DNA from 2 places in the Paenibacillus sp. O199 genome. Region 2 is predicted to be linked to the other one. Evidence: predicted binding sites of a transcription regulator. Region 2 holds the regulator's gene; the other holds the start of a gene.

The links. The regulator Rex, encoded in region 2, represses fermentation and respiration genes when NADH is low (regulators of the CRP and FNR family bind a similar motif). The targets are predictions, from matches to a motif close to TTGTGAAATATTTCACAA.
Region 1: a site for Rex is predicted at 4,385-4,402, ahead of A6049_RS25570 (cytochrome ubiquinol oxidase subunit I). Genes of this name have one in related genera too.

Annotation. Positions count from the first base shown of each region.
Region 1 covers NZ_LGRP01000026.1:64,012-71,685, forward strand. The annotation lists gene cydD (thiol reductant ABC exporter subunit CydD) at 1-1,844, opposite strand, end outside; gene cydB (cytochrome d ubiquinol oxidase subunit II) at 1,846-2,862, opposite strand; gene A6049_RS25570 (cytochrome ubiquinol oxidase subunit I) at 2,846-4,261, opposite strand; gene A6049_RS25575 (hypothetical protein) at 4,691-5,989, shown strand; gene A6049_RS25580 (glycosyltransferase) at 5,986-6,900, shown strand; gene A6049_RS25585 (glycosyltransferase family 4 protein) at 6,902-7,674, shown strand, end outside.
Region 2 covers NZ_LGRP01000018.1:63,977-71,650, reverse strand. The annotation lists gene A6049_RS22540 (cell wall elongation regulator TseB-like domain-containing protein) at 1-337, opposite strand, end outside; gene A6049_RS22535 (amidohydrolase) at 379-1,683, opposite strand; gene A6049_RS22530 (redox-sensing transcriptional repressor Rex) at 1,670-2,323, opposite strand; gene dinG (ATP-dependent DNA helicase DinG) at 2,550-5,411, opposite strand; gene A6049_RS22520 (tetratricopeptide repeat protein) at 5,553-6,200, opposite strand; gene panD (aspartate 1-decarboxylase) at 6,294-6,677, opposite strand; gene panC (pantoate--beta-alanine ligase) at 6,670-7,566, opposite strand; gene panB (3-methyl-2-oxobutanoate hydroxymethyltransferase) at 7,563-7,674, opposite strand, start outside.

The DNA.
Region 1 (7,674 bases), on a different contig from region 2:
TGGTAATATACGCCTTGTCGGGCCAACAATTCCTCATGTGTTCCCGTCTCTGCAACCGTGCCGCCCTCCATCACGATAATGCGATCCATATGGGGCATCCAATGCAGTCGATGTGTTGCCAAAAACACCATCTTACCCTCAAACAGCGTTAACATCGTCTGTTTCAGTTCATACTCGGTCTCCACATCCAGATGCGCAGTCGGCTCATCCAGCAGTAGGATCGGGCGCGCACTAAGCAGAGCTCTCGCCAAAGCTACCCGTTGCTCCTGTCCCCCACTGAGCTGCCTTCCCCCAGCCCCGATCGGCTCCTGCAACCCATTCGGCAAGGAGGAGGTAAGCTTATGCAGACCTGCTGCGTGAATGGCGTCAGCCACCTCCGCGTCCGAAGCTTCAGGCATATAGAACCGAACATTATCCGCTAAGCTGCCACTGAAAATAGTTGGATGCTGCGGAATCGCCGCCGTTTGTTTTCTCCAATCTTCCATCATCTCTGGAGATAAGGACTGGCCGTTATATAAGATCTGACCTGAAGTATGCTGCTGGAAACCCGCCAGTACATCAATCAGGGTCGATTTCCCTGCTCCGCTCGCTCCGATAATCCCTACTTTGCCAAGACCAGAAACCTGAAACGTCACATCATTCAGCGAACATGGCCCGTCTTCCTGATGCCGTACCTGTACGTTAGTGAGCGCCAGTCTGCTCGTCGCCTCCCAAGAGGGTTTCAATGAGAAAGCAGCCACGTCACTTTGGGCATTTACCTCACGTAACACCACCCGTATGGTGGATGGATTCACATCACTTGGGCCAGAAGAAGGCTCAGGCGAGGAGGATTCTCCGTTCTTTTCTGACACCCCATGCAGAACAGCACTTGTGTATACTTCCTTTTGCTTACGTTCGGCCATTTTCCCTCGTTCAATCATCTGGCTGATCGCTTCCCCGGCCTCTTTGCCGTCCAGTGTAGCGTGGTAATCTGCGCCTACCATTCGTACAGGCAGGAAGTATTCCGGTGCGAGAATGAGTACGGTCAGCGCTGGTCCAAGCAGCATATGTCCTTCCGTCAGGCGCAGCCCCAATCCAACCGCCACCGAAGCCACCGACAGCATGGTGAAGAAATCGAGTGCGAAGGAGGACAGAAAAGCCATACGCAGCGTAGACATCGTAGCCTTGCGATATCGCTGACTGACCCGAACGATTGTTTCTCCATGCTTAACGCTTTGTCCCAGTGTTTTGAGTGTTTCCAGTCCACGGAGCGTATCTACGAAATGGTTGGCCAGCGCTTTGTACGACTTGAACTGTCCATCGATCTTGCGTTGTGCAGCCAACCCCACCAAAATCATAAACACAATCAGGATCGGCAGCGTCAGCGTCAAAATAACCCCGGACATCATATCCAGCTTGAAGACATAGAACAGAATAACGATTGGCGTGAACCCCATCCCCAGCATTCGGGGAATAAACAGTTCAAGATACGTCTTATACTGGGCTGTTCCTTCGCGTGCCAAGGTTACCAGGTGCCCTGTTCCTTCCGTTTTGGCAAAACGCGGCCCCAGCCGGAACCACTGCTCCACCATCTGTCTACGCAGATCGTTCCCTGTCTTCTCCGCGTACCGCGAAGCGATGAGCTGCAACCAGAACGATAGGGCATAGCGGGCGGCAAAAGCGGCCAGGAACAACAGCAGCACTGGGTACTGCTCCGTTACAGGTGAACCTTGAAACAATGCCGTAATCGCCTGTGCCAGCCATTTCGCCTGCATGATAATCGTCATTGCCTGCAACAGTACCAGCGCTGAAGCCAGCGCCAGTACCGGTCGAATGCCCGGCAGCTTCAACAGCCCCCGTCCCATATCAGTACTCCAGGTGATGCTGGTCGTTCAGACGTTTGCGGAAAATATAATAACTCCAGATCTGATAACCGAGTACAAACGGAAGCAGCGTACAAGCCACAATCGTCATCACTTTTAGCGAATATGCACCGGATGAAGCATTGTAGACCGTCAGGTCAAACGCCGAACCCATTGAACTCACCATGACCCTTGGGAACAGACCGATAAATACGGAGGCAAACGCGATTGCAATCACGGCTCCAGTCATGCCGAAAGCCCAGGCTTCACGTTTCTGACGCACGAAGTAAGCGGCCAGCCCCAATGAAGCAGCGCCAAGGACAACCATAATCCAGAGAGCCCAACCGCGTACGGCAAACACATCGGTCATGAAGTATGTCATCACAGCGTAGATCGCGAGGATCGCGGCCAGCGGCAACATCAGTTTTTTGGCCATATTCAGGGCACGTTCTCTAAGATCTCCGACGGTCCGCAATGAAGCAAACAGCAAACCATGCACCAGACACAACAACGTCACGCTCAACCCACCTACCACCGTATACGGATTGACGATGTCCAGGAAGCCGGGACGAAGCTGCATCTGCGCATCAATAGGCAGACCTTTCATCAAGGTAGCGAAAACAACCCCGAACAGGAATGGCAGTAGCGCACTGGAGACTACGATAATGATGTCCCATGTTTTGCGCCAGCGTTCATGTCTCATCTTGCTGCGGAATTCAAAGGCAACTCCGCGGCCGATCAAGGCCAGCAGCACCACAACTAGCGGCAGATAAAAACCGCTAAACAGCGTGGCATACCAATGCGGGAAGGCTGCAAACATTGCACCCCCTGCCGTAATCAGCCAGACTTCATTGCCATCCCAGAACGGACCGATCGAGTTGATCAGGGTACGACGTTCACGATCCGTTTTGCCAATCATTGCAGTGGACATGCCTACACCAAAATCAAAACCTTCCAGAAAGAAAAAACCAACAAACAAGACGGCAATCAGCAAAAACCACAACTCACTTAGTGACAACAGAATAACCCCCATCCACGCCGAACGGATCGGCCGATTCATCATGCTCCTCCGGCTTTTCGACTGCATATGGCCCTGCCTTGATTTCACGAACGAACAGATAGACCATCACCGCTCCCAGAATTGCATAAGTGACTGTAAACGCGATGGTGGAGAACAAAATCTGACCTACAGACACGTTGGGTGACACCCCAGCTTCCGTCGTCATATAACCGAATACTGTCCACGGCTGCCTTCCTACCTCAGTCATAATCCATCCCGATGTATTGGCGATAAACGGCAGAGAGATGGCAAACACCATCAAGCGCATAAACCATTTGCCTGCCCCCTCCAACTTCCGACGCATCGCCAGATAGGTACCGTATAAAGCAAGCAGAATCATCAAGCCGCCCGCAGCAATCATGATGCGGAAGCTCCAGAACGTCGTCCGTACCGGTGGAATATAGTCCCCTGGTCCATACGTTTGCTCATACTCCGCTTGCAGCTCCTTCATGCCTTTGACACTTCCAGAGAACTTGCTATAGGACAGATAACTGAGCAATCCAGGGATTTTGATCTCGCCGGAATTTTCCTGTTTGTCCGGATCAACAAAGGCTACCACCGTCCATGGTGCCGGATCTTCCGTCGTCGTCCATGTTCCTTCACTGGCTGCCATTTTCATCGGCTGCGTCTCCACCAGATATTGCGCCTGGAAGTGACCCGAGAAGGCAACCCCCAGCGAGGAAACCAGACCAATTATGATGGCAATGTTGAACGATTTCCGGAAGATCTCCACATCCTGCTTCTTCATCAACTTATAGGCACTAATCCCGGTTACCACAAAAGCACCTGTCATTAATGCGCCAAAGATCGTATGTGGGAACTCCACTAGTAGCTGACCATTGGTGATCAGTGCAAAGAAATCATTCATCTCGGCGCGGCCATTATTAATCTCGAAGCCAACCGGATGCTGCATGAATGAATTGGCTGCCAGAATCCAGAGCGCAGACAGGAATGTGCCGATGAATACCAGCCAAATGCAGGCCAGATGCACCTTCTTGGACAAGCGTTCCCATCCGAAAATCCAAAGCCCAATAAAGGTAGACTCCATAAAAAACGCCAGCAAGGCTTCAATTGCCAGTGGCGCACCGAACACATCCCCGACAAACCGGGAATACTCGGACCAGTTCATGCCGAACTGGAATTCCTGAAAGATACCTGTGACCACACCGACGGCAAAGTTAATCAGGAACAGTTTGCCCCAAAATTTGGCCATCGTTTTGTAAACTTCCTTACCCTTTACTACGTACAACGTCTCCATAATCGCTACCAGCAGTACAAGACCAATGGACAGCGGTACAAAAAAGAAATGGAAAATCGTTGTGAGCGCATATTGGATACGCGATAACATGATCGGATCCATACCGTTACCCCTTCTTTCTGTTCATATCGCAGTTTTCGTATTTGGCATTGAAGCCCCTTCTTCAGTTTCTGTCAGCCAAACACGTATTGATGAACGTATTGTGCCAGATAGACTATTTTATACATGTGACAATTATCACAAACCCTGCCATGACAGCAAAAAAAAGTGACGATGGTCACACAATAGAAAAAAACAAGCCTAATGTTAGAGCTTGCCAGCTTCGTCTATTCACGGAAGATGCTCATGTTTAGGACGGAACGCCCATATGTTAGTGTCAGGCATAAAATACGCTGGGCAAAAAAGGCATTACATATTGAATTATTGGATTCATTGATATCATTCAAAGCAGCGCCAATCCGATGTTTATCAGATGGTACTGCTTCAATCCATGAACGGACAAAAATGCAAATCAAGTGAGGTGATTCATCGATGGAAGAGCTGTCTCCGATCCCGGACCCGGAGCCTTATCAAGGGGTAGATGTAGAAGAGTCAAGTACGGCCCTGCCTGCCTTTCGTTATGTCCTTTTCCCCCGGAAGGGAGGATGGTCTGCTTTTCCCTATCCAGACATCGCTGCTCTGATGGTTGCGGAAGGGCTTGTCTACTATGTCAGTAGCCTGGAGCGCTCCGAGGAAATGCCTGCGAATATCACCGTCATCACGCTTCCCGAAGCAGAACAATTGCTGCAGGAGCCCCGTACGGTTGCTGTGGTTGCGCATCCCTACTGGCTGACCGCCACAGCCTCGCTCCATCCGGAGCTCTGTATTGTACTTCTTCCCGAGCCAGTTGGTGAAGAAGCGGAGTCCCCCTTATGGGAGAGCTGCATTTCAAGACTGGTCGGTATCGCCGATCTGGTGGGCACGACTTCAGAAACACGCTATATGAAGCTGGTATTCCAGGGGGTACGCGCCATCTGGCTGAATGGAGAGGATACCTCTCCTGCTGGTGTCATGCAAAAGGATGACCTCGAGGTCCCTCTCCGGGACTATGAACTGCTATTCCTGCATGCGCTGCGACAGACGCTCTCGGGTGTTCAGGATACGGTCACCCAGTTGCAATGCAGTGTGCGGGCCGACTTCTATCGTCAGCTTCGTTCCAAAGCAGGAGCGCATGAGACGATTTCCTTTTTGCTGGCAGCCTATGAATATGTGCTAGAGGATTCCAGAGCGGCCACTTCACTCAAGGAAGCCTTCTCTCACGCGGTATTAAACGGGCGCAATGATTGTGTAAGCTCCCACTATCGATTCCTCTCCGCAATTCATGCAAGGGCCGGGGAAATCGAGAATGCGTTGCAGGTGTATGGAATCAGCGCAGGCAACGAGCAGGAACGGCACCATTATGAACAACTCTGTCGCTGGCTTGAGGCCGGGGAGGAACAGCTTGTCCGGGCAGAACTGCTGCGTCTGAATGATGACTATGGAAATGCATTGCACATTTTGGATGAACTCGGAGGCGAAACGGCGCGGCATTGGAAATTTCGTATCTATCAGGAGACTGGACGTGTGGAAGATGCATTAGATTTGGTGCATGCAGTGGATATTCAGGATAGCCCCAGCCGACAGGATTATCGGCAATTATCGGGTCTAGCTCTGGCTCTGCGCGGAGAACGTCACGGGGCGGTGAGACAATTTCTGGAGACGGCACTGGAGGATGAAGATGCTCTTGCGCGAATCGTCGAAATGGAGCTGTTGGATCAAGCCGTCCAGCAATTGCTGGGGGAGGTGCCATGATGCTGGACCCGAAGAAGCGCAGACAACATGTGAATGGACCGATGGTGCATAAGGATATACGATCGGAAACAACTCATACTCCAACGGAAACGCTGGAATCGCTGCATGCTGACCCAGAGGGGCAAGGCGATCAGCAGCATGCTGTAAAACGCCAGGATACAGACCTATTCAGAGAGCCGTTTTCCGTTCGTCGGGTTCGTAAAAGTCAGGGCAATAAACTGACCGCCATGCTTCAGGTACGTAACGAGCGCGGGCGATATCTGGAGGAAGTGCTGGACGATCTGAGTGAATTCGTAGATGAGATCGTCATTGTGGACGATGCCAGCACTGATGGAACACCCGATATATGCAGAGCCTATCCAAAGGTCGTTCGTCTGGAAGTGCTGGAAAAGCCATTATTTGCGGAGGAATGGCGATTACGCAACGCTCTATGGCAAGCAGCGGCAGGTACCTCCCCGGATTGGCTGCTCTCGGTTGATGCCGATGAGCTATACAGCACGGAAGCGAAGAAAGCGATACGCGCTCTGATTAACCAGGACCACGCGGACTGGATCGCTTTCCGCTTCTACGATATGTGGGGCGGACGAACCCACTATCGGGAAGATGACCTTTGGGGGCTTCACCGACGTCATACCGCTTCCCTGGTCCGTTATATGCCAGGTTATCCTTACTTTTATCCGCAGCAAAATCATCATGTGCCTCGTCTTCCCTTGCCCTGCACTGTATTGCCTGGAATCAGCACAGAATTGAAAGTCCAGCATCTGGGCTGGGCCGGAAGTCTGGAGGATCGGGTTCGGAAATATTTGCGTTATAAACGAATTGATCCACACGGCGAGTGGGGCAGCCTGGAGCACTATGAATCGATTCTTGATCCGGAGCCCCGACTGATTCCGTGGAAGGAGGAGCAGTGAAATGGGCGTGGTCAGCATATTGACACACAGCTTCACCGATGGATATAACCGGGAATTCAGCCGGGTGTTCGGGGGCGGTCTGGAGCGTTACGTCCTGGATTTATGCAGTGTAATCCGCGGATTGGGACACATCCCCGAGGTTCATCAACTGTCCTATTTTGAAGCTTTTCAGACCCGTACGGAACAGATTGATGTATACGGATATGCCTACGATATGAATGATGTGCCCGAAGCTTTTGCCCGAATGGCTGCCGCAGCACGAGGACCTGTGATCTATGCAAGCTGCCTGTGGCAGCCCATTGCCTACAAGCCGGGCAGTCTCGGCATCTGCCACGGTATTAACTGGGATCGTCCCGCGCTGCCGCTCGAAACCAAGCAGCAAGTCGCTGAGCATATTCAGCTGGCACTGGATGGACTTGTACGCATCGTGTCGGTCGATTCACATTTTCAGACCTTTTGCCGTGCTGCTTGTACGTTTGCCGATGCCGGTCAGGTTGTGCTCATTCCCAATGCAGTGGATACCTCCTACTTCACGCCTGCTCCGCCAAGGCGTACATTCGAGCATGAACAGGAAGAAGAATGGTTGGCAGCGTGGAAGAAGGATCTTGCAAGTCATGAAGATCATAGTGAAGCTGCCATCTCGGGGTTGAATGCTCCGTCATCCGTGGAGGAAAGAAGCGATGGAAACGGCATGGTGCGGGCGGACAGATCCGAGGTGACAGTAATCGCTGAAGAACTGGACTCGCCAAATATCAGACAGGGCATGGCTGGTCA
Region 2 (7,674 bases):
TCATGCCGTTCTTTAACAGTTCACCGTGTACTGCATTGGTTCCCGTCACGGGTTTGTTATTCTCATCAAACTTGATCCACACCATGACATCCTGGTTATCCTTATTTTTGCCAATCAGGGTCCAGTATATGTTGTCTCCGCCGTCTTTCTGCCCCCAGACATACTTACGCAGCTCTTCGTGGGACGTAATCCCCAGCTGTTCCTGGGCCGCCTGTATGGCCAACGCCTCTTCCTTGCGCTGATCCTGGGTAACATAGACATAATAACGCTGAAGTCCAAACAGAATCAGAACCAGGAGCAGCAGCGAAATCCATATCCACTTCTTTTTTTTCTTCAAAAGCCGAACTTCCTTTCCCTATGACGATGCTGTCCTTGTAATTAACGGGCAAGCAAACTGTCAAATGCCAGCTGAGACTCACGCAGAATGCGCTCTTCATCCATCGTAAGACATTCGCCATGTTTAACCACTTGTTTACCATCCACCCACACATGCTCCACATCTTTGGCCGAAGCCGAGTAGACCGTATGGGAAATCAGATCCGTATGCGGATAGAAATGGGCCTGTTCGATGTTCAACGCGATGAAGTCAGCCTTCATGCCAACTTGCAGAGCGCCTGTATTGTTCAGGAATATGGATTTAGCACCATACGAAGTTCCAAGCAGAAGCGCTTCCCCTGCCGGCACTGCAGTAGGGTCACCGGACACACCTTTGTGAATCAACGCAGCCAATCTCATCTCTTCAAACATATCCAGGTTATTGTTACTGGCTGGTCCGTCTGTTCCCAGAGACACAGTCACGCCTGCTTTCAACAGATCAGGCACACGCGCAACACCCGAAGCCAATTTCAGGTTACTGCCTGGATTGTGGGAAACTGCTACATCATGCTTTGCGAGAATCTCGATCTCTTCATCATTCAGATGTACCGCATGTGCAACCAGAGATGGACGGGAAAAAAATCCTAGCTTCTCCAGATGTGCGACTGGACGCAGTCCGTAATCAGCCACGTTCTGTTCCACTTCGCGAAGCGTTTCAGACATATGCGTATGCAAAGGCAGATTCAGATCATGAGCAACCTGTACCAGCTTCTCTATGTAATCCGGAGGGCAAGTGTAAGGGGCGTGCGGAGAGATTACGGTTGTAATTCTTCCGTCTGCTTGTCCATTCCATTGACGGGCAAATGCTGCGGACTCTTCGAGCTTGCGCAGTTGTTCTTCTTCTGAGCAAAGCCCGATTACCCCACGTGCCAGAGCAGCCCGAACGCCGGATTGTTCCACCACTTTCGCAACCTGATCCATATGATCATACATATCTAGGAAAGCTGTTGTTCCACCCTTCAACATTTCAAGCACGGAAAGTGATGTGCCCCAATATACGTCTTCAGACGTCATTTTGGCTTCCATTGGCCACATTTTCTCCTGCAACCATACTTGTAACGCCAGATCGTCTCCATGGCCTCTGAGGAGCGACATGGCCGCGTGACCATGCGTATTGATCAGACCCGGCAAGAAGAACAGTCCTTTTCCGTCCACCTTTGTCAGGCTTTCGTCTCCTTCCGGCAATGTCTCACCAATATGCACAATCTTGTCATTCTCAACAACCATAAGACCTTGAACCACGTTCCAATTCGTACCTTCACTCACGGCAAATTTGCCGTTGTGAATTACCCATCTATTTGTCGTCATCTTCCTCGTCGTCCTTTCCATTCTCCAAGTAATAAGCCAGGCTAAGTAGATCCGTCGTAAAATCAGCATGATGAATGCGAATATGCGGCGGGGTCTTCAGGATCGTTGGCGCAAAGTTCAGAATCGCTTCAATTCCTGACTCAATCAGCTGATCTGCAACATTTTGGGCTTCCGTATCCGGAACCGTGATAATACCTATACGAATGTTATCTTTTTTGACCGAATCCGTTAATTCATTCATCGGTTGTACCGTCAAACTGTTGATTTGACTCCCAATTTTCGGACCGTAGGCATCAAATACAGCGACGATCTTCATGTTGTCTTTGAGATAGGCATTGTAATTGGACAAGGCATGTCCCAAATTACCTGCTCCGACAAGAGCTACATTGATCTGCTGGTCTATTTTTAAAATATGGCGGATTTTCTCAATGAGATATGAAACGTCATATCCAATCCCTTTACGACCAAAGTCACCAAAGTAAGCCAAGTCTTTACGAATCTGGGCCGGATTCAAATCCAGCCTCAGTCCAAGTTCTTGTGAAGAAACCGTATTGACTTCCCGCTGATGCAGTTCATTCAAATAACGCAAGTAAACAGGTAATCTACGCACCACGGCTTCCGAAATTTTATCTGATTTCATTCATTGCTCCCCCTTACCAAGGCCACGATAGATAGATGAAAAGATGAGCACCCTGTCTAAAACGATGCAAAATGATTACTGAATTAAACAGGATGCTCCTTGTTATATAATGGATAATTGCTTTAATCGCTTTACTCGCATATCCATGAAACGAATACATGATATTACTCAATTTTACCGCCAATCACTGGCGTCTTGCAATAATGGAAGCTACAGAGCGTATCTGTTATTGTTGCTCTTCGGTTGGTCTCTCGAGCCATTCCGAAATGCGTGGAACTATCTGCTCTGTAAGCATGTGCTCCATTTTGGGACCAGGTAATGAATATAAAAAGTACTTGCCATAATACGCTTCAATAACGCGTGTATCGTATACAATCACAATGCCTCTGTCTTTGCCTGTACGAACCAGTCTGCCAAATCCCTGTTTGAAACGGATGACGGCTTGTGGCACGGATAGCTTCATAAACGGGTTTTTCTTCTGCTGCTGCAAAAGCTCGCTCTTCGCTTCCACTAATGGATGATTCGGTGGCTGGAACGGCAGTCTGACAATTGCAAGGCAGGTCAGAGCCTCTCCCGGAATGTCCACGCCTTCCCAAAAGCTGCTTGTGCCAAGTAGCACCGTTGCTTTAGCATCTTGGAACCGACGTGTAAGCTTGGAACGGCTGCCGCTGTCCACCCCTTGCCCAAGCAAAGAGATATCGTTGCCTGACAAGGCCTCCTTAAGCGGGTCATAGACCTGTCGCAGCATGCGGTAGGAGGTGAACAACACCATCATGCGTCCACGAGTCGCAATAGCCGTTTCCGCAAGCGAGTGCACGAGCATATCCACAAAGTGGGCATCGCCTACACTGCCCTTCACGCTTGGGAAATCACGCGGAATGACAAGCAGCGCCTGTTCTCGATAATTGAACGGTGAAGGTAGCATCGACGTTAACAGACGGTTATTGTCGGCAGCTTCCTGCAAACCCAGCTGTTCGATCATGAATTGAAATGACTTGTCAACGGAGAGCGTAGCCGATGTAAGCACAACGCTTTTCTTTTTATCAAAGAACATATCCTTCAATTGTGCACTGACATCGACAGGAACAGCATAGAGTTGCAGTGATTTACTGCGGAACTGGCCGCTGGCCTCCATCCAGTACACGGTATTGGCATCATCCATCCGCATGAAGAAACGCAGATTATCCTTAATCGTTGCCAAATCCTTGAGCAGACCTGAGATATCCGTAATCAGACTATCGGACTGATAATCGTCCTGATCTTCTTTCACTTCAAGCAGCAGCTTGTCGCCTTTACGAATCAAATCGCCTAGGGTGACATAAATTTGGTTTTCAGCGTCCTGCAATTCCTGCCATTTGGCTGGTTTTTGTGAAGACTTCAGTCTAAGTGAGAATTGTCCTGTCTCGCCTGGAGAAGCATCGCTGCGTTCAGGCAGCAGTCCGAACAATGCATCGCTTAGTCGATCCCACATCTCTTTAACTTCGACAGCAAGCGGGAACATCTGATCAATCATGGAGCCCCACTGTACCGAATTTTCATGACCCGACAATTGAGAACGCAGCATAGGCAGTTGGCCATTTCGGCTATCTTTAAATAGTCGGGTCAGTGTATGAACCAACGTGAAATATTTCATATGAAGACCAAGGTGCTTACCTGCTACGTCCTCCAGATGATGTGCTTCATCAATGACGAGACTTTCGTAGGCTGGCAGCAGCTGATGTGCTGCTTTGACATCCGTAAACAATTTCGAATGATTCGTAATGACGATATCGGAAAGCCCGGCTTCATGTTTGGCCCGGTGATAGAAACATTTGCGGAACCAAGGACAGGAACGTCCAAGACAGGACTCAGACTCACTTTGTACCGTCTCCCAGAAGTCTCCTCCGCGCCCGCTTAGATTAAGCTCCTCGTCGTCTCCAGTCTCCGTCTGAGTAAGCCAGACAATCATCTGAGCCGCTGTAAAATAATCCTCTTTCGGTGTAGCAAATTCACGTTTATTGATTTTATGCTCAAACTTACGCAGACACAGATAGTGCCCACGTCCTTTGAACACCGCTGCCTTGAACGGGAACGGAACCACTTGGGTCAGCATAGGAATATCCCGCTCTCTCAATTGCTCCTGCAGGTTGATGGTATGTGTGCTGACCATCACTTTCTGTTCCTGTTTTACACTTTCATAGATGGCAGGCAGCAAATAACCAAGTGATTTGCCCGTACCTGTCCCAGCTTCGATTAAGAGATGTTTCTCCTCATCCAAAGCTTGTCGTACACTGCTGAACATTTGAGTTTGCGCCTCACGCTCCTCATAATGGTCCAGCGTCTCCTTCAGGTTATCTCTAACCTGATCCATAAACTGCTCAAAACTCACGCCTTCCAGCGGATTACCCTCTCGCTCATCACGTGGTGAGCCTATATCGGTCCAGTCACTCACGTTCAGGGCAAGCTGGCGGTAATACGTATGACCATCCAGATCCTGAATAGGCTCTGCTTCCTTCTCAGAACGCATTCCATCGAAGAACCAACCCAAGTCACTGTCTTCCGGTGCAAACAGGTCACTGAGGCGCTGAATCGTGATTAGAGGCAATGCACGCAGCTCATCGAGACACTTCAGTAATACAAAAGCTGTTGCAAGAGCATCACTGTCTGCCTGATGAGGACGGTCATGCTGAAATCCGAATTCCGAAGACACATAACCGAGTTGATAAGAGCCCAGTGACGGGAACGAGATCTTCAGGAAATCAATCGTATCCAGGATCCGTCCGGTAAATGGCAGATAACCGCATCGATCGAGTGCATTTTGAAGAAAATGAAAATCAAAAGCAACATTGTGTCCAACAAGAACCACATCATCAAGCAGCGGAACCATCTCCATCATCATCTCTTCCAATGAGGGAGCATCCGCCACATCTTCATCGGTAATACCAGTTAACCCCGTAATAAACGGAGGAATCGGTACACCTGGGTTCACATAAGAACTATATATTTGAGTTATGCTGTAGTCATGATCTATGATGGCAAGTCCGGCCTGTATAATCTCACCGTCGGACTGCGTGCCGGTTGTTTCGAAATCCAATACGGCAAATTTCATTGCAATGTACGGTCCCTTCCATTCCAGTCTATGTTACAGCATAGCAAAAAAAAGGGCGTTTGAAAATTAACTGACAAAAAAGGCGGTGTCCCCGCCGCTATGCCAGAGGAGGGAACACCGTCTTAATGCCGCCGAATAGCCCTAATTTAAGGCAGTCAGCTGATTTGCATATTGCAATTTTCCGCTGTTTAAACGACAAGCTTCCATGTTATACAGCGGTTCGGTCAACGATGGGTCATACTGAAGCGCCTGCGCAAATAATGAACATGCACCTTCAGGATTCGCGAGCTTGGCCTCGATACAGCCCAGGACGTTACATACCAACCCTTTCAATCTCGGCGAACCGTTCAGATGCATGATCCGCTGCAAGTGTATTCCTGCTTCCTCGGTTTGTTCCAGGTTGAGATGAGCAAGAGCCAGGTAAAAACGAGTCAATGCACTTTCCGGATAGTCGGTCACAACCCTAGAAAATTGCATAATCGCCTGCGGGTACATTTGCAGTTTGAAATATCCCTGACCGCGACTGAAACACTCCAAATGCAGTTCTGGCAGTGCGGTAACAGCTTCCTGTTCAGGTTCAAGGGAAGCAGGCTTATCCAGTTCCCTTTCCCTCACCTGGCTCATTTTTTCTTCAAACATCAGCCACTCATCAATCATCCCGTCACTCATCCGCTTCAGCAAATTCCACTTTTGCAGCAATTCCTGTTTGCTTAGGCCTTCAGCAGAAGGGTAGCGCTTGATAATTTCATCTAACATGTCGTTCATTTCTGCGAAAACATGCTGGAACATCGATGCATCCCCACCCTTGAAAAAATGGATTAGTGCAGTGACCTGTACTCATTTTTTGTAGAATGGGTCGATTTCATTCCCCTTACCAGTCGATTACATAATCGTCGCATGAACTTCGTGTTTCATCGTTTGCACAGGTTTGTTCTGTCCATCCACAAATACAACGGTAGGCTTGTGATTATTTGCCTCTTCTTGAGACATCATTGCATATGAAATGATAATGACGGTATCTCCAGGCTGTACCAGGCGAGCTGCTGCTCCATTCAAACAGATAACTCCACTTCCACGTGGGCCTGGAATGACATAGGTTTCCAGACGTGCACCATTGTTGTTATTCACAATTTGCACTTTCTCATTTTCCATTAGATCGGAAGTTTCCATTAGATCTTCATCTATGGTAATGCTACCCACATAGTTCAGGTTTGCTTCCGTAACGGTTGCCCGGTGAATTTTGGATTTCATTAGTGTTCTAAACATGGGACAGTACCTCCGATTTTTGCAGCCTTATATTGTCAATCAATCTTGTTTTGCCGAATTTTACTGCAAGTGCGATCAACAGATCGTCACGACCATGAACTTTTTCCTGATCCAAAAGTGGCTCAAGACTTGGAAAAGCCTGAATTTCAGCATAATCAATCACGGCCATTGGTGAACGTTCAATGTTCTCACGCAATATAACGCGGATATCCGCTGCTGTCATTGCCGTCCCTGCATCTACAGCTTCCTGTGCCTCACGCAGAGCCTTGGACAGAACAAGAGCTTCCTTACGCTGTTCTGTGCTGAGGTACACGTTGCGCGAACTAAGCGCCAAGCCATCACTTTCACGAACGATAGGACAAGGCACAATCTCAACCGCCATGTTCAAATCGTTAACCATCTGCTGGATCACAGCTACCTGCTGTGCGTCCTTCATGCCAAAAAATGCACGCTGCGGTTGTACAATGTTAAAGAGCTTTGACACGACCGTAGTCACTCCGTCAAAATGCCCTGGACGAGAAGCACCGCACAAGCGATCCGTTAAGCGGGAAACCGATACGGTCGTTTGTGTAGGCTGTGGATACATCTCTTCAACAGAGGGAATAAATACGATATCCACCCCTTTTGCTCGTGCAGTTTCCACATCTCTAGCTTCATCCCTAGGGTAACTGTCAAAGTCTTCATTCGGACCGAATTGAATTGGGTTTACAAATATGCTCAAAACCACGATATCACTCTGTTGTTTGGCCGCTTGCATCAAACTTGCATGGCCTTCATGAAGAAATCCCATCGTAGGCACGAGTCCTACAACGGACTGTCTGGACTGAATCGACTGACGTTTCAGGCTAAGCTCTTGTCTTAATTCTGCGATTGTCCGTATCACTTTCATACGTTGGTCTCCACCTTTTCTTTGCGATGTCCGTACAATTGATCCAGAACGCCGTCAGCAGCGGTAAATACATGCTCCTGTGCCGGGAACGAGCGATCCTTGACTTCT